Regions from separate parts of the Providencia sp. PROV_01 genome, predicted to be linked through region 1. Evidence: riboswitches for the same ligand, from Rfam matches in the RefSeq annotation. Region 1 holds a riboswitch; the other holds the start of a gene.

Evidence for each region. Region 1 has a riboswitch for thiamine pyrophosphate ahead of thiC (phosphomethylpyrimidine synthase ThiC). Riboswitches for the same ligand answer to the same signal wherever they lie in the genome.
Region 2: another riboswitch for thiamine pyrophosphate. It lies ahead of thiB (thiamine ABC transporter substrate binding subunit); the one in region 1 lies ahead of thiC (phosphomethylpyrimidine synthase ThiC).

Annotation. Positions count from the first base shown of each region.
Region 1 is NZ_JBRFKD010000002.1:743,852-753,398, reverse strand. It holds gene nudC (NAD(+) diphosphatase) at 1-350, opposite strand, end outside; gene ACU696_RS04210 (ABC transporter substrate-binding protein) at 600-1,652, shown strand; gene ACU696_RS04205 (alkaline phosphatase family protein) at 1,682-2,497, shown strand; gene ACU696_RS04200 (ABC transporter permease) at 2,497-3,399, shown strand; gene ACU696_RS04195 (ABC transporter permease) at 3,389-4,219, shown strand; gene ACU696_RS04190 (ABC transporter ATP-binding protein) at 4,219-5,235, shown strand; gene ACU696_RS04185 (HAD family hydrolase) at 5,254-5,916, shown strand; TPP riboswitch at 6,118-6,229, shown strand; gene thiC (phosphomethylpyrimidine synthase ThiC) at 6,374-8,362, shown strand; gene thiE (thiamine phosphate synthase) at 8,346-9,011, shown strand; gene ACU696_RS04170 (HesA/MoeB/ThiF family protein) at 9,088-9,547, shown strand, end outside.
Region 2 is NZ_JBRFKD010000002.1:3,794,353-3,803,899, reverse strand. It holds gene thiP (thiamine/thiamine pyrophosphate ABC transporter permease ThiP) at 1-1,204, opposite strand, end outside; gene thiB (thiamine ABC transporter substrate binding subunit) at 1,180-2,184, opposite strand; TPP riboswitch at 2,243-2,340, opposite strand; gene rppH (RNA pyrophosphohydrolase) at 2,453-2,986, shown strand; gene ptsP (phosphoenolpyruvate--protein phosphotransferase) at 2,990-5,236, shown strand; gene lgt (prolipoprotein diacylglyceryl transferase) at 5,400-6,296, shown strand; gene ACU696_RS18430 (thymidylate synthase) at 6,416-7,267, shown strand; gene ACU696_RS18425 (prepilin-type N-terminal cleavage/methylation domain-containing protein) at 7,585-8,070, shown strand; gene ACU696_RS18420 (prepilin peptidase-dependent protein) at 8,064-8,669, shown strand; gene ACU696_RS18415 (DUF2509 family protein) at 8,666-9,109, shown strand; gene ACU696_RS18410 (prepilin-type N-terminal cleavage/methylation domain-containing protein) at 9,106-9,492, shown strand; gene recC (exodeoxyribonuclease V subunit gamma) at 9,470-9,547, shown strand, end outside.

The sequences.
Region 1 (9,547 bases):
CACAAACACGCCCATTCTGTTTCGCTATGGCGCATTGCCGTACCACAATAGCCGCAATAACGATGAGAGCGATAGAATTCCGCCAATTGCACACCTCGCCCAGCAAGACGAAATAAACCTTCATCTTGCGCAGCAACGATACGGGGAGATGACATATCTGATGGCATTTTTTCGGCGATCAACCAGACAATTTCCCCTAGCCACTCACCGATTGGCGTTGCTGTTTTTCCTTCTAACAAATAGTCCTTTGCCATACCTCGTGGAATATCCCCATGAGGTAACCACAAACGCCCGGAAAAACAGATAAACCACCAACCACTTTCTGTTCCTGATAATTTTAACTTATTCATTTTTTACATCTTTTGTTAGTTTTTATTGTCGATAAGATCAATCTATTAATGACACAATACACTTCTTTGACACAATGTCATTCAAACGTTTGTTTCATTATTTTTCTTTGTCAATTTTGACACTTTTTAGACGTTCCATTCCATAAAATGTCTAAAAACTGTCATAAAAGGATCAACTAACTGTCACTTCTTAAAATTAGGATGCTAAGTAACCAATACGGTTCACCGTTCTGCAAAAGTGAGAAAATAATGAAAACTATCGTTCCTGCGATTTTACTATCATTGACCGCATCCAGTGTGACATTAGCTGCTGATGCTAATTTAGCAGAGTTAATCGATGCAGCGAAAAAAGAAGGGCAAGTTTACAGCGTTGGAATGCCTGATACTTGGGCTAACTGGAAAGGAACTTGGCAAGACTTAGCGGCACAATATGGCTTGAAGCATCAAGATACTGATATGAGCTCCGCTCAAGAAATTGCCAAATTTGCCGCAGAAAAAAATAATGCGACAGCAGATATTGGTGATGTCGGTGCTTCTTTTGGGCCTGTTGCCGTGCAAAAAGGAGTGACTCAACCTTATAAACCAACAACGTGGTCACAAATTCCTGATTGGGCAAAAGACAAAGACGGTCATTGGGCTTTAGCCTATACGGGGTCTATCGCTTTTATGATTAATAATGATTTAGTGAAAGATGCACCGAAAAGCTGGGATGATTTACTAAAAGGGAAATATAAAGTCACCGTTGGGGATGTTGGTATCGCTGCACAAGCCAATAATGCTGTACTAGCTGCCGCATTTGCCCGTGGTGGTGATGAAAATAACCTAAAACCTGCCATTGAGTATTTTGCTGAACTCGCCAAACAAAAACGCCTATCCGTTAATGATCCAACTGTCGCAAATATCGAAAAAGGTGAAGTCGAAGTTGGCATCTTATGGGACTTCAACGCACTGAATTACCGTGATCAGATCAATCGTGATCGCTTTACAGTTGTGATCCCATCTGACGGTTCTGTCATTTCAGGTTACACCACTATCATCAATAAATTTGCCAAAAACCCAAATGCGGCAAAATTAGCTCGTGAATTTATTTTCAGTGATAAAGGCCAATTAAACCTTGCAGAAGGCTATGCTCGACCAATTCGTGCACAATATTTAACCTTACCTGATGATATTAAAGCCAAATTACTACCCGAAGAACAATATAAAAATGTTCAACCCATTAAGAATGCAGAAGGTTGGGAAAAGTCGTCTCGTAATCTCCCTAAAATGTGGCAACAGCAAGTTTTGATCCACCAGCAGTAATTTAATGTATTGATTTTAGGAAAAAATTGATGTCTGAGAAAGTCATACTTGTTGTCCTTGACGGTTTAAGTTATTCAGTAGCCCATCATTGTATGGGCTATCTCAACGGTTTAATCAAAGCCGACAGTGCAACACTTTACCGATTAGAGTGCGAGCTTCCTTCGATGTCTCGCCCTCTATATGAATGTATACTAACGGGAGTTCCACCTGTCAAAAGCGGTATTGTAAATAACCAAATTGTCCGGTTATCCCATTTTGACAGCATATTCTCTCTTGCTCGCCTTGCAGGTAAAACAACTGCCGCCGCTGCTTATTATTGGGTGAGTGAACTGTATAACCGAGCACCTTTCGTAGCAACAAGAGACCGTTTTACCCATGATGAGTCGCTAACCATCCAACATGGCTGCTTTTATCAAGCAGATCATTACCCTGATGACCATTTATTTGTTGATGCGGAATATTTACGTAGTCAATTTGATCCTGATTTCTTATTGATTCACCCTATGAATATAGATGATACAGGGCATAAGTTTGGCTTTGATTCCCCACAATACCGTAATGCAGCACGCCATGCAGATATTATCCTGTCGAATTATATTCCTACATGGGTTGAGCAAGGTTATCAAATTCTGATCACGAGTGATCACGGTATGAATAATGATCGCAGCCACGGAGGGACACTCCCTGAAGAGTGTTTAGTTCCATTGTTTGTTGTCGGTTCGCAATTTTCTCATCAACCCTGCAATATTGAGCAAACTGAGATTTGTGGAACCATTTGTCGTTTACTTGGAACCCACTCTCTCGATAAACCAGTTTGTGATGCGCTGTTACAAGGAGATTTGTAATGGCTGATATTCCTGCCCCCTGTGAACAGGCATACCAACAACAGGGAAAAATTGCCATGTTAAAAAAACGCTTTGCTCGTTTTCATTGGCGTGCGGCACTGCTACTGCTGCCATTCTTTGTGCTGTTTAGTCTATTCCAAATCGCCCCAATGATTTGGGTGCTAATTAATAGCTTTATCTACGAAGAAGCATGGTCATTAGGTAACTACCTTGAAGTATTCAATAATGATTTTTACTTACAAGCGTTTGAAAATACCCTATGGCTTTCCGTTATTTGCAGTGTAATTGGCTTATTCATTTCCAGTATCACGGCATTTTCCATTTATAAAATGCAAGGGAAAATTCGCCGGATAATGATCTCCTTCACCACCATGGCCAGTAATTTCAGCGGTGTACCCCTTGCTTTTGCATTCATTATTATTTTGGGCTTCAACGGCGCGATTACCTTACAACTCAAGGCATGGGGAATTATCGAAGATTTTAATATATACAGTGCCAGCGGGTTAATGCTGTTGTATGTGTATTTTCAGATCCCATTAGGCGTTTTGTTGCTCTACCCCGCCTTTGATGCACTAAAACCGGAGTGGGAAGACGCTGCGAAAACAATGGGAGCAAGCAAGCTAACCTATTGGTTAAAAGTTGCTATTCCAGTGCTTTCCCCTGCTTTACTTGGTACTTTTATTATCCTAATTGCTAATGCCATGGGCGCATACGCCAGTACTTATGCCTTAACGAGTGGTAATTACAACCTTGTGACTATCCGAATTGCCAGTTTAGTTTCCGGCGATTTGTTTCTCGAACCGAATATGGCTGCTGCGTTATCAATGCTACTTATCGCTATCTTAGCTTTTATTACTGCTATCCATCATTGGTTAATCAAGCGGAGCTACCATGCAAAATAATAATGTGATTAGCCAAATGATAACCAATAACAATAAACCCTCTGGATTATGGCTCCATAAGTTAGTATTAATCAGTGTTGCTAGCCTATTAGCGCTACCTATTATTGCCACATTTTTGTATTCCATCGCCAGCTCTTGGGGAGCCACTGTGCTACCCGATGCCTTGTCCATCAAATGGTATCTACAATTGTGGCAAGACCCGCGTTTTCTCATGGCATTTGGTCGTTCATTAATAATTTGCTTTGGTACGTTGCTGGTTAGCACATTAATTATTTTGCCGATGACATTTGCGGTATTTTATCGGTTCCCTAAACTCAAAGGGGTGATAGATTTACTGATTATTTTACCCTTTGCGATTCCGCCTGTCGTCTCGTCGGTGGGCTTGCTGCAAATATTTGCCGATGAACCATTCATGTTAGTTGGCACTCCTTGGATCCTGATTGGTACTTATTTCACCATCACGTTACCTTTTATGTATCGTGCTCTTGCGAATAGCTTTCAAGGTATTAATTTACATGACTTAATGGACGCTGCACATTTACTCGGCGCCAGTACTTTCCAAGCTTTTATGATGATTGTGTTACCAAATATTCGCAAAGGTATGTTGGTCTCATTATTAATTTCATTTTCATTTTTAATGGGTGAATTTGTGTTTGCCAATATTCTAGTGGGAACACGTTATGAAACCTTGCAAATCTATCTTTTCAATATGCGACAAACCAGCGGACATTTCACTTCTGCTCTGGTGATGTCATATTTTCTGTTTACCTTATTGCTGACATGGTTAGCAATGCGATTAAATCGTTCAGGAGATGAATGATGAGTTATGTTATTGCGGAAAACTTAGCTAAATCTTTTGGTACTAATCAGGTATTTGCTGATATTCAGTTTACTATCGAAAAAGGCGAATTTATTACCCTACTGGGCCCAAGTGGTTGCGGAAAATCAACTTTATTACGCTGTATCGCAGGACTTGAACAACTTAATGATGGTGAACTTTATATTAATCGCCAGAATGTAACCCACCAAGCTGCGCAGCAACGCGGGGTGGGTATGGTGTTCCAAAGTTATGCGTTATTTCCCAATATGACTGTGGTTGACAATATCGCGTTTGGTTTAAAAATGCGTAAAATTGATAGCCAAGCAAGGTCTAAAGCAGTCGCTGAAGTGATCGAATTAGTTGAGTTACAAGGAAAAGAACAACAATTTCCCCATCAGCTATCAGGTGGACAGCGTCAACGAGTAGCACTCGCAAGGGCATTAGTCATGAAACCGCAAATTTTGTTACTTGATGAGCCACTGTCTGCTCTTGATGCTCGCATTCGCAAGCACTTACGCCAGCAAATTCGCCAGATTCAACGCGAATTAGGTTTAACGACAATTTTTGTTACTCATGATCAAGATGAAGCGATGATTATGTCTGACCGTATTTTTCTTATGAATAAAGGCCAGATAGTGCAAAGTGGCACGGCAGAGAATATTTATACCCAACCAGCAACAGAATTTGTCGCTCGGTTTATGGGGCATTACAACCTTGTTGACTCCAAAAAAGCCAATACGATGTTAGGTCTTAATTTACAAGGTACACTTGCTATCCGCCCTGAGTCTATATATGTCAAAGAAGCAGGTCGCCAATATGGTAGCCATATTTCTCACCCTGTTGATGCTATTATTGTTGACCATCAATTATTGGGAAATATCATTCGTTATAGCGTCGATACACCTGCTGGTCACATGACAGTTGATTTACTCAATCGCTCATCTGAGCGTTTATTTGAACCGGGCACTCGCCTTGAATTGATGTTTAATAAAAATGAAATTCGCGCACTTAGTTAATAAGTAGATAGGAATATAATGCAAAACCAACTGGCCATTTTTGACTTAGATGATACGTTAATTCAAGGTGATAGCAGCGTATTGTGGACGCAATATCTGTGGGACAGGCAAATTATCAACGACCCACAGTTTGTAGAGGCGGATAAAGCCATGATGGCGCAATATAATGCAGGCACATTAGATATGCCGACTTACTTACGTTTTAACCTGCAAACTCTCGCCAATGTAAAAACGGAACAAGTAGATATCTGGCTGGATGATTTTGTACAAAGCGTGATTTTACCGCGGATCTACCCTGAAGCGATTAGAACGATCGCAAATTATCGAGCTAAAAGGATCCCGATTATTGTAATCTCCGCAACTGTTTCATTTATTGTGAAAAAGATCGCCGAAAAACTTGGTGCAGACGTCGCCATGGGGATCGATATTAAACAACAAAATGGCTGCTATACGACCGAAATTGACGGTATCCCAACCTTTAAAGAAGGCAAGGTTAAACGCCTTATGGATTGGGTTCGCCACCAGCCAATCACTGATGCCTATGTATATTTTTATACCGATTCTGCCAACGACCTGCCCATGTGCCAATTTGCCGATGAAGTATTTATTATCAACGGCGACGAACGCCTAACGCAAGCCGCACTCGAACACAATTGGCCACAATATCAGTGGAATTTATAAACCTTATTTTTATCTCAGCCTTGATTTCAATTTTTTAGGTTTTAACTAACTCGCCTTTCAAAGGTTCCTCTAAATTATTCGTGCTAGAGGAAGGAGATAAATAGAATTATCCCAAGGAGCATACACAAGTATGTGACTTGGGGAACCTAGCGCAGCCAACGCACTTATCGCTTGAAGAATGACGAGGAAAGCTTATACTGAAATCTCTTGTCGGAGTGCCTAGCATGCATAGCATCGGGCTGAGACCGTTAATTCGGGATCCGCGGAACCTGATCGGGTTAATACCCGCGAAGGGAACAAGAGTAATCACTCAGCGTCTTTTTGCCATCTCTCATTTGGCTAAAAATTAAACGCAATGTCTTTTTATTACTCCTCCGAACTCCTGACAAGCAACTTTCTTTCGATAAACCCGCTACACACTTAGCTGTGATAGCCGTGACAATGTCAGGAAATTGCTATGTCCAATAATACACAACAAAATATCATCCCTACAGCTGATTTATCGCCACAAGCAGCACCCGCTCGCACTCGTAAAGCCCAACGTGATGCCGCTGAAAACTTTATCAACACTGTTTCTGGCGTTTCATTTCCCAATTCTGAACGTATTTATCTTCAAGGTTCAAGAGACGATATCCAAGTCCCAATGCGAGAAATTCAGCTTTCGCAAACCCTTATTGGTGGCGACAAAGACAACCCGCAATTTGAAGACAACGAACCCGTTCCTATCTACGACACTTCAGGCCCTTACGGCGACCCAACATCAGAACTCAACGTTCACAAAGGCTTGAAAAAAATTCGCGCGCCATGGATAAACGAGCGCTCAGACACCACTAAAGTAGAAAATCTCAGCTCTGACTTCACACAACAACGACTTGCTGATGCAGGCCTTGACCATCTACGCTTTAACAACCGTCCCCACCCGTTAAAAGCCCAAACTAACAAGTGTGTTACCCAATTACATTACGCACGCAAAGGTATCATTACCCCTGAAATGGAGTTTATTGCAATCCGCGAAAATATGGGACGTGAACGTATTCATGACGAAGTTTTATTGCAACAACATCCAGGCCAAGGCTTTGGCGCAAATTTGCCAGAGAATATTACCCCTGAATTTGTTCGCCAAGAAGTGGCGGCGGGTCGCGCTATTATCCCAGCCAATATCAACCATCCCGAATCAGAACCAATGATTATTGGTCGTAATTTCTTGGTTAAGGTTAATGCCAATATTGGTAATTCATCGGTCACCTCATCCATTGAAGAAGAAGTAGAAAAACTGATTTGGTCAACACGCTGGGGGGCAGATACCGTCATGGATTTATCCACTGGCCGTTATATCCACGAAACCCGCGAATGGATTTTACGTAATAGCCCCGTGCCTATTGGTACAGTTCCGATTTACCAAGCCCTCGAAAAAGTGAACGGCGTCGCCGAAAATCTCACGTGGGAAATGTTCCGTGACACATTATTAGAGCAAGCAGAACAAGGTGTCGATTACTTCACTATCCATGCCGGCGTATTGCTACGCTATGTGCCAATGACAGCTAAACGCCTAACAGGGATCGTCTCTCGCGGTGGCTCTATCATGGCAAAATGGTGCTTGTCTCATCACCAAGAAAATTTCCTGTATGAGCACTTCCGTGAAATCTGTGAAATTTGTGCCGCTTACGACGTTTCCTTGTCGTTAGGGGATGGACTACGCCCCGGTTCAATTCAAGACGCCAACGACCAAGCTCAATTTGCCGAGCTCCATACCCTTGGTGAGCTCACAAAAATTGCGTGGGAATATGATGTTCAAGTCATGATTGAAGGTCCCGGCCACGTACCAATGCAAATGATCCGCCGCAATATGACCGAAGAGTTAGAGCACTGCCACGAAGCGCCATTCTATACGTTAGGGCCTCTAACAACAGATATTGCTCCGGGTTATGACCACTTTACCTCTGGTATTGGTGCCGCCATGATCGGTTGGTTTGGCTGTGCGATGTTATGTTATGTCACCCCTAAAGAGCACTTAGGATTACCGAACAAAGAAGATGTTAAACAAGGGCTAATCACTTATAAGATTGCAGCCCATGCCGCTGACCTTGCTAAAGGCCACCCAGGTGCACAGATCCGTGATAACGCCATGTCCAAAGCCCGTTTTGAATTCCGCTGGGAAGACCAATTTAACTTGGCGTTAGATCCTGAAACTGCTCGCAAATATCACGATGAAACCTTACCACAAGCCTCTGGGAAAATTGCTCATTTCTGTTCTATGTGTGGGCCTAAATTCTGTTCAATGAAAATATCCCAAGAGGTTCGTGACTACGCGGCCCAAAAAGAAGCAAATGAAAAAGAAGCGGGTATGGAACAGATGTCAGAAGCCTTCCGTGCCCATGGCAGCGAACTCTATCACGGTGCTGAAATTGTGAATGCTGAGGTGGATGAAAATGCCAAAATTGCCTAATGCTATAACTCTCCCAAATAGCCCTTTTCCTGAGACTGCACAACGCCTTGGGCTTTATCCCGTTGTGGATTCCGTTGAATGGATTGAACGTTTGCTTAATGCAGGTGTTTCCACAATTCAATTGCGTATCAAAGACAAATCTGACGCAGATGTTCGTGATGAGATTCAACAAGCTATTGCGCTCGGGGAAAAACATAACGCACGCTTATTCATTAATGATTACTGGCGGTTAGCGGTCGAGTTTGGTGCTTATGGCGTACATTTAGGCCAAGAAGATTTGGAAACTACCGATTTATTAGCAATCCACCAAGCAGGCTTACGTTTAGGAATATCAACGCACGATGAGCATGAATTGGCTATCGCAAAATCGGTTCGCCCTTCCTACATTGCCATGGGGCATATCTTTCCAACACAAACCAAAGAGATGCCTTCTTCGCCTCAGGGTTTAGAAACACTTAAAGCCATGGTGGAAGCAACACCTGATTACCCAACGGTAGCCATTGGTGGGATTTCCATTGATAAAGTGCCTGACGTGCTAGCAACTGGAGTGGGGAGTGTCGCGCTAGTCAGTGCGATTACTAAAGCCGATGATTGGCGCGCCGCAACAGAAACTTTGCTGAATTTAATTGAGCGGGATCACGCCAATTAGTCGATTTTTAATCACAAAATTAGCCCTAGTTTATCGTCATAAAAACAGGGCTAATGATGATTTAAGGAATTCAATCATGTTAAGTGACCAAGAATTCATGCGTTACAGCCGCCAGCTATTACTTGAAGACATCAGTCCTGAGGGGCAACAAAAACTGAAAAATAGCAAAGTCCTAATTGTCGGTTTAGGGGGCTTAGGCTCTCCCGCATCCCTTTATTTAACGGGCGCTGGTGTCGGCGAATTGTGGCTAGCTGACCACGATGACTTACACGTTTCTAACTTACAACGGCAGGTACTTTACGATACCGATGATATTGGCCAGTCAAAAGCCCAGCTTGCCGCAGATAGGCTACATCAACTCAATCCGTTGGTAAGAACCCATGTTATCGCACAAAAGTTGGATGTTGAGACTTTAATTCCATTAGCGGAACAAGTCGACTTAGTGCTTGATTGCTGCGATAACATGGCCACTCGTCATGCAGTTAATGCCGCCTGTGTCATGACCAATACAACCTTAGTCAGCGGCAGTGCTGTTG
Region 2 (9,547 bases), 3.1 Mb from region 1:
CAGGTAAGCCTATCGTTTCATTAAAAAAGATAAAAAAACCTGTCGCGAGGACGATACCCGGCATGGCTAAAATAATTAACCCGCTAAGCTCTATGGCTTGCCCTAAACGAGCTGCTTGGCGTAAGCGCAATTCGCGGCTGCTCCATAACAACATTAAGGTTAGTACCACACAGACAGCGCCAGCACACAGTGCAATAAACACTGAGGTTGCCGTGGCTTGCCATAAGGCGGGTTGCTGCAATACCGCCCAAAGTTGCCCATTTAATCCATCGAAAATAACCGCGAACAGCGGGGGGAGTAGTAATAGTATGGCAGCGGCGATGAGCAAAAAATCACGAATGCGGCGAAACGTGTTATCAGCAGGATCAACCCATTGGGACTGATGACTAAAACCAACAGAAAATACACTATTTACTCTGTGGCAGATAAACATCAAACCGACACAGAAGAAGAGTTGAATTAATGCTAAAATAGTGGCTCGCCCTAAATCAAAATCATAATTAAGTGCTTGGTAAATAGCTAATTCGATGGTCGTAGCTGCTGGGCCACCCCCCAACGCGAGAACAGTCGCAAAGCTGGCAAAGCACAGCATAAAAATTAACGCAGCAGTGGGTAATATTTGTCTCCGTAAATAAGGCCATTCTAAAATGGTAAATTGCTGCCACTCATTAAACCTCAGCTGTGCTGCAATTTGCCGTTGCTCAATAGCGATATTTTCTAAAGATTGTAATAGCATACGCGTTGCTAGCGGCATATTAAAGAAGACATGTGCTAGCAAAATCCCCTTTAGGCCATAAGGTGAAAAACTGTAATTAAGCCCCAATAATTGGCACAGTTTAGCCAGCCAACCCGTTTGCCCGTAAACCGATAAAATACCAAATACGGCAACTAACACAGGAAGAACCAACGTCATTGCACATAAGCGTAAAAATAGAGTTCGCCCAAAAAAACGACGGCGATGCAATGCTCTGGCGAGAAAAATAGCAGGGACTACAGAAAAAATAGCGGATAAAAAAGCCTGCCAAAAGGTAAAACCAATCACATGCCACAAATAGCTATCGCTGATAATATCAGCCATTGAAATTTCAGGCGCAAAAAACCACAGAGCACCAAAACTAATGAGTGCAACGGTAATCAGTAATCCGGAGGCCAACGCCCCCGATAGTAGAGATAAATTAATTAGCGACTGACGGCGGTTTGCCATAAACGAGTCCAATTTTGGCGTTCTTTGGCCACTTCTTGAGAACTAAATTGTAAGGCTTTTTCAGGTAGAGGTAACTGGTTATAGACCTCTGGCAATGGAATATCAATGACCGGATACATCCAGTTGGTTGTTGGTAAAGTATTTTGGAATTCTGGGGTTAAGACAAACTGTAAAAATTGTTTTGCCAATTCAGGCTCTGGACTGTTTTTTAACCTTGCAGCCACTTCAACTTGCATATAGTGCCCTTCATTAAATAAGGCGGCAGCATAGTTATCTTTTTGGTCATTGAGCATTTGATAGCCCGGCGATGAGGTATAACTGAGTACAAAATCACCTTCTCCTTTTAAGAACAGGCCATAAGCTTCACTCCAACCTTTTGTTACGGTAAGCGTTTTGCCTGCCATTTTTTGCCATGCATCAGCAGATTTGTCGCCATACAGCTTTTCAATCCACAGCATCAAGCCAAGTCCAGGGGTACTGGTTCGAGGGTCTTGGTAAATAATTTTCCAATTATTTTCACTATTTAATAATGCATCCATGCTGGCTGGTGGTTGTTTAATTTTATTAGTGTCATATATAAATGCGAAGTAACCATAGTCATAAGGAATGAAAGTTGAGCTATCCCATGAAATAGGGAGTTTTAATGCGCTGGTATTAATGTCAGCAGGGGCAAACAGGCCTGTTTTTTCAGCAGAATCTAATAAATTATTATCTAACCCTAAAATCACATCCGCTTTGCTTTTTTTTCCTTCCATTCTGAGTCTGTTTAGCAGAGCTACGCCATCCCCCAGTGCGATTATTTTTAACTCACAATCGCACTGCGCTTCGAAATTCTTTTTAATTTGTGGGCCCGGTCCCCATTCTGCTGCAAAGGAATCGTAGGTATAAACAGTAAGCGTTGGTTTATCAGCCCATGCCAATTGACTTAAACTGAGTGCACTAAAGGTAAGAATAGATGCTATAATTTTGTTTTTAAACATGCTTTTTCCTGCGCTAAAAGATAGTGACACAGGATTTGAGGAGGAACCGGTGCAGATATGCAGGCGGTGGCTCAAATCCCTACGCCGGTATTAACCGGATCAGGTTCTACGGGTTATTTCTCAGCCTAAATAAATTCGGCACCCCGTTGAGATGTTCACTATTGTAGTGACTTCAGGCATATCTGCAAACTGTATTGATATAGGTTTACCAGTTTAGGTATGTGTGAAACAATTAGGCATCTTTCAAATTTGGTTATTGAGGTAGTCTGTGATTGATGATGATGGCTACCGCCCGAATGTAGGAATTGTAATTTGTAATCGGCAAGGGCAAGTTTTATGGGCCCGCCGCTATGGTCAGCACTCATGGCAATTTCCTCAAGGAGGCATCAATCCTGGGGAATCGCCGGAACAGGCGATGTATCGTGAGCTATACGAAGAAGTCGGGCTACAGCGTAAAGATGTCAGGTTATTGGCATCTACCCGTAATTGGTTACGTTACAAATTACCCAAGCGTTTGGTGCGTTGGGATACAAAACCTGTTTGTATTGGGCAGAAACAGCGTTGGTTTTTACTCCAACTTCAATGCAATGATGCCGATATAAACGTGCAGCGCAGTAAATCGCCAGAATTTGATGGCTGGCGATGGGTCAGTTATTGGTATCCTGTTAGGCAGGTCGTTTCTTTTAAACGTGAAGTTTATCGGCGTGTCATGAAAGAATTCGCCCCCGTAGTAATGCCTTTACAGGAACAAAAATTACCACAACGACCCACTTTTAATAACCGTAGGCGTGGAGCAAAGTAGCCTATGTTGATGCGTTTACGTGAAATTGTCGAAAAAGTTGCAATGGCGACAAGTTTGACTGATGCGCTAGAAGTGTTGGTGAATGAGACTTGCAAAGCAATGAGAACAGATGTTTGTTCCATTTATTTAGCCGATCACCTTCGCCAATGCTATTACTTAATGGCAACCCGCGGGTTAAAAAAACCTAGCGGGATTGCTATTCGTCTAGGTTTTGATGAAGGTGTCGTAGGGGCGGTAGGGCGCCAGTCTGAGATGCTCAATCTAGCCGATATTCGTGAACACCCTCAGTATAAATTCCTGCCTCAGCTTAAAGAAGAACGCTTGAGAGCTTTCTTAGGTGTTCCCGTGGTCTATCGTCGCCAATTATTAGGCGTGCTGGTGGTACAGCAGCGGGAAAAGCGGTTGTTTAATGAAACCGAAGAATCTTTCATGGTCACATTGTCAATGCAACTGGCTGTGATTTTGTCACAAGCGCAAGCGAAAGGTATTTTTGGGCAATATCGGCAAAATAGAATTAAAGCGATTCCGGTATCACAGGGAATTGCAATGGCTTATGGGTGGCAAGATAGCTCCCAACCTTCTTTAGATAGTATTTTCCAAGCGAGTGCTATTGATATCGATAAAGAAAAACAACGCCTTGTCGCCGCTCTTGAAAGTGCCACAGCAGAATGTCGTCGTATTAGTAAGCGTTTTATGGCTAGCTCAGCAAAAGAAAGTGCTGCGATTTTTGATCTCTATAATCACCTACTTAGTGACCCTCAACTAAAAAAACACCTGTTTGCCGCTATTAATGACAATGCAACCGCTGAATGGGCGGTTAAAACGGTTATTGAAAATTATGTGGAGCAGTTTTCTCGTCTGCGTGACCTTTATCTAAGGGAAAGAGGGGCAGACTTAAAAGCATTAGGTCAACGCTTATTGTTTCATCTTGATGATTCACTTACCGCAAATGAACAATGGCCAGAAAGCTTTATTTTAGTTGCTGATGAGCTAAGTGCTAGCGTGTTGGCTGAGTTGCCTATTGAACAACTTGCCGGTGTGGTCGTGCGTGACGGAGCAACACATTCTCATTCTGCGATTTTAATCAGAGCCATGGGGATCCCTGCAATTATGGGGGCTGATATTGAGCCTTCGTTATTACATAACCGCCATTTAATATTGGATGGGTACCGTGGTGAGGTCTTTATTGAACCTGAAAATTTAATTGTTCAGGAATATCAGCAAATTATTGAAGAAGAAAATGCCATTAGCCGCTTAGCTGAAGGGACTCTTGAGCAAGATGCAATACTTAAAGATGGCGAAAAAGTTCACATTTACCTTAATGCAGGTTTAAGTCCGCTTTACGAGCAACAAATTAACACTGGGGTTGATGGTGTTGGTTTGTATCGTACTGAGCTGCCTTTTATGCTGCACAATGGTTTTCCCTCGGAAGATGAGCAGAAACAGCTCTATAAGGAAGTTTTGCAACTTTTTCCTACCAAACTGGTTGTGCTAAGAACTCTTGATATAGGGGCAGATAAACAGCTGCCTTATATGCCAATTAGCGAAGAAAACCCAAGCTTAGGTTGGCGTGGTATTCGTATTATGTTGGACCAGCCCGAGATCTTTTTGATTCAGCTAAGGGCTATGTTACGGGCGAATACGCTTTCGGGTAATTTACGTATTTTATTACCGATGGTGACAAGTGTTAATGAGATAGACGAAGCAATTTTGCTGGTTAAAAGAGCAAGAGAAGAAGTGAGTGTTTTATTAAAAATGCCAGTTGAGATGCCTCAAATTGGTATTATGCTTGAAGTTCCTTCTTTACTGTTTTTACTACCTGAAATTAAAAAACGTGTTGATTTTATCTCTATCGGGACTAATGACTTTACACAATATTTACTTGCTGTTGACCGTAATAACACCCATGTAGCAGCGCTATATGATAATCTTCATCCCTCAGTTGTGCGCTTTTTAGCAAAGGTAAGTGAAGAGTGCCAACGCCTGGAACTCCCTGTAAGCGTTTGTGGGGAAATGGCAGGTCAACCACTTAGCGCAATGGTATTAATTGCACTTGGGTATCGCTCTTTAAGTATGAGTGGGCGTAGTGTTCCTCGCATGAAATATTTAATCCGCCAGCTTGACCCTGCTTTGATGTCACAGTTAGTACCGAAGTTATTGGCTGCAGAAACTTGTGATAGCGTTAGGCAAGAAGCGAGTGAGTTTATGGAACAGCACCGTTTAGGTGGTTTTGTGCGTGGTGGAATTTAATTTACAACAAGATGTAAGCATCTAATTTGGTTAAGGCCTAAAAATATCAAGTATAAATGATGATACTTTTTGTTGTATGCTTCAGGGTGCTTCACAAATTGAAGCCTGTTGAATACGTAATAGTCGACGAGTAGTTGGCTTAATGATTAAAAAGTGGGGAACAATGAGTAACAACTACTTAGCATTTCCGGAAATAGATCCTGTTATGTTTTCGATTGGGCCAGTGTCGTTACATTGGTATGGTTTTATGTACCTTGTTGGTTTTGTTTTTGCCCTTTGGCTTGCAGGGCGTCGTGCCGCAAAACCAAATAGTGGCTGGACAAAAAATGAAGTCGAAAACTTGTTATATGTTGGCTTTGTTGGCGTATTTGTTGGTGGTCGGCTAGGTTACGTTTTCTTCTATAATCTTCCTGTTTTTCTTGATGATCCTCTATACCTCTTTAAGGTTTGGGATGGCGGTATGTCCTTCCATGGGGGCTTAATCGGTGTGATATGTGCCATGATGTGGTTTGCTCATCGTACTCGCCGTCGTTTCCTGCAAGTTTCTGACTTTGTTGCACCATTAATTCCATTTGGTTTAGGCATGGGGCGTATTGGGAACTTTATTAATGGGGAGCTATGGGGACGAGTTACACTTGATACGCCATGGGCATTTTTATTTCCACATTCACGCAGTGAAGATATTCAGCTTGCCGCCCAAGACCCTTCGTTACTACCCATATTAGAGCAGTATGGTGTGCTACCAAGACATCCATCACAACTTTATGAAATGTTCTTAGAGGGAATTGTTCTGTTTCTCATCTTGAACTTATTTGTGCGTAAGCCCCGCCCTATGGGGAGTGTTTCTGGGCTATTCTTGATTGGTTATGGTGCATTTAGGATTATCGTTGAATTCTTTAGGCAACCGGACGCACAGCTTGGTTTATTTGGTGGTATTAGTATGGGGCAAATTCTATCAATCCCAATGATTATTATTGGCATTCTAATGATTGTCTGGGCTTATAAATATGGTAAGAATGTGCCGGCTCATAAGCCACTAAAAGAGCCTAAAAAGAGTTAATTAGTCCATTTATTGGGGCTAACTTAGTCTGTTGAGTATAACTATTTTGTAAATAAAACAATGAAATACAATAAGGCGAAGGTTAGCCACTTAAGTTATTTTTGAAAAAGAGAGTCACTATGAAGCCGTATCTTGATTTATGCCAGCGTATTATTGATGAGGGTCAATGGGTTGAAAACAAACGTACAGGTGTTCGTTGTTTAACCGTTATTAACGCTGACCTTGAATATGATGTTGGTAATAATCAATTCCCCTTGATTACGACTCGTAAAAGTTTCTATAAAGCGGCGATAGCTGAACTTCTCGGTTATCTCCGTGGCTATGACAATGCAGCTCAATTTCGTGAAATTGGTTGTAATACTTGGAATGCAAATGCAAACGAAAACCAAGCATGGCTGAATAATCCCCATCGCAAAGGTGAAGACGATATGGGGCGCGTATATGGTGTTCAAGGGCGCTCATGGCAACGCCCAGATGGAACACATTTAGATCAGCTGAAAAAAGTCGTCAATAACTTAAAGAATGGTATTGATGACCGTGCGGAAATTATCACTTTCTATAACCCTGGTGAATTTGAAATGGGCTGCTTGCGTCCTTGCATGCATACTCATACTTTTTCACTATTAGGTGATACGCTACATTTAACATCTTACCAGCGTAGCTGTGATGTACCTCTTGGTTTAAATTTCAACCAAGTACAATGTTTTGTTTTACTCGCTCTAATGGCTCGTATTACAGGACATAAAGCAGGTAAGGCTTATCATAAAATTGTGAATGCACATATCTATGAAAACCAATTACCTTTAATGCGTGATGTCCAACTAAAACGTGAGCCTTTTGCTTCTCCGTCATTGATTATTAACCCCAAAATTCAGTCATTAGAAGATCTCGAAACATGGGTAACTTCAGATGATTTTATCCTTGAAGGGTACCAGTGCCATGAGGCTATCAAATATCCATTTACTGTTTGATTAGTGAATAAATTTTTAACTAAGATGGTTTTATCAAAAACCATCTTAGTATTGTTTTTTAATATCTTATTAATTTTCCTCCTTTATCAATCTCATCATCCTTGACGAAATTTATCTTGGCTCATAAGCCATTTACTTTCGTGTATTTATTTTGACTGAACTATTTCTTTGCGAGGCTCTTCGCAAATTGAGTTGTATTGCTCTGAATCTATCTATTTTTTTGCGAAACGTTATGCAGTTTGTAATCACAAAACTCGCTATACCGTTTTTTTTGGGCAATCTCAGGCTTGTGTATGAAAAAGTGGAGTCACAACAAGATGAGAGTTGATTCAAATACAATACAGCGTGGTTTCACCTTAATTGAAATTCTTATTGTTTTATTTATTTGCTCTTTCATTATGTTGTCCGGTTTATATCAATGGCAACAGCAGGTAGAAAGACAACGGTTAATCGATGCTGCTAGGCAAGTATCTGAGTTTATTTATAGCCAAATGATAGAAGGGGTCTATTTAAATAGGTACCAAATATTATCGGTTAAGGTTGGGAAAGGTGATTGGCAGCTTATTGTTAAGGATGCAAATAACAAGCAGCAAGTTGGCAAGCTAACAGCAGAAAGGCACCAAGGAATAACTCTTAGCAAAGCAAGCCGTACTTCAATCCAGCTTTATGGAAAACAGGGAACTATTCGTGCTTTTAGCATAGAGCTAAAAAATCAACATGAGCAAATCACAATTTATATTTCTTCATTAGGTCGTATAAGAAGTTGTAGCCATAAAAAAATGGCCGGAGTACCGAAATGTTGACCCTCTTAACTAACGATAAATTAAAAAAGCAGCAAGGATTTACGCTAATTGAAATGTTGATGGCAATGGCTATCAGTAGCATTGTGTGTGTATCAGCGATGAGCGCCATTCCCACATTATTTAAACAAACTTATCGGTCTTACATTCAATATCAAATAGACAGGGATATAAGACAAACATTGATAAACATGGAAAAAGATTTTAGAAGGATTGGTTATTGCAGTAGCCTGAATTGTGGAAAGGAGCCTTTAAAAATTGCATCTAAGGCTTTAAGCCAAGGGAACAATTCATGCATTATTTTTGCTTATGACCAAGATTTATCAGGTAACTGGGAAAATATTAAATCTAAATCGATAGATTCTGATTATTTCGGTTATCGCTTAAATAATGAAAAATTAGAAACCAATAGGAATGTCAGGGATTGCAATGGAATACGTTGGCAATCGCTATTTGATGAGAAGCTAATCAAGGTTAAAAAATTAGTATTTAATTGGCGGGAAAATGTGCAATTACTTGAAATGGAAATTAGCCTTAGAACAGAGTTATTACCTAATCAAACATTTAATTACCGAATAGCGGCCTTGGTTAGAAATTTATGAAGCGTATAGAGCAACAACAGGGAAATGTTTCTCTATTGATGGTTATTATTTTTATCACAATAGGCACATTATTGATTAAATCTGTGCATTTCTTCCAAGAACGAGCTAGAGATGAGCAGCGTAATGAAATTAAGTATTTCGATGCTTTTAATAAAGCAGAATCAGCCCTTGCATGGGGAGGAACATTGCATTGGGATAGTAAACATAGAGAATTAAGGCATTGGGTTTGCCAGAAAGAGGAAACTCAACAATGGAAAAGTTGCTTAAAACATTACAAAGGGGCGACTTTCGTACTTTCGGGACAAAGTCATTACCGCTCTGAAAATGAAATTAAAGTTTACCGGTGGATGGTATTGGATGTAAATAAACGACAGTTTTTTCCTCGTGAAAAAGGGTGGTTAGATTATTGTCCAGTGATTAAAAAAGGGTTTTGCGAGTGAGAATAAAGCAGCAAGGGTTTGCATTAGTTGAAGCGATGATTGGCGTGGTTATTTTTGCTATTTCACTGGTAGCTTTGGTAAACTATTCTCAATATATCATATTGAATTTTAATCAATTGTATATGAATTCTTCGGCAATTAGAGTGCTGCATAGCACATTAGAAAAAAGCGTAATGTCAGGGAAACCAATATCAGGGGAGAAAAATTCTTCCATAGGGCCAAATTTGCGTTACCCTGAATGGAAACTGCAAACAGTTCGCATACCACGGGTCGATAACTGTACTGAGTTAATGGTATCGTTAACGGTAAAAAAACAGCCATTTTCATTGAGTCGTTGGTATTGCTCAACAGGAGAGCATCATGTTTCAAGTGTATCATTCTAATCAATTAGATTTATTAAAAGATCTAATGACTCATTTAATGAAAAATGAACCACTT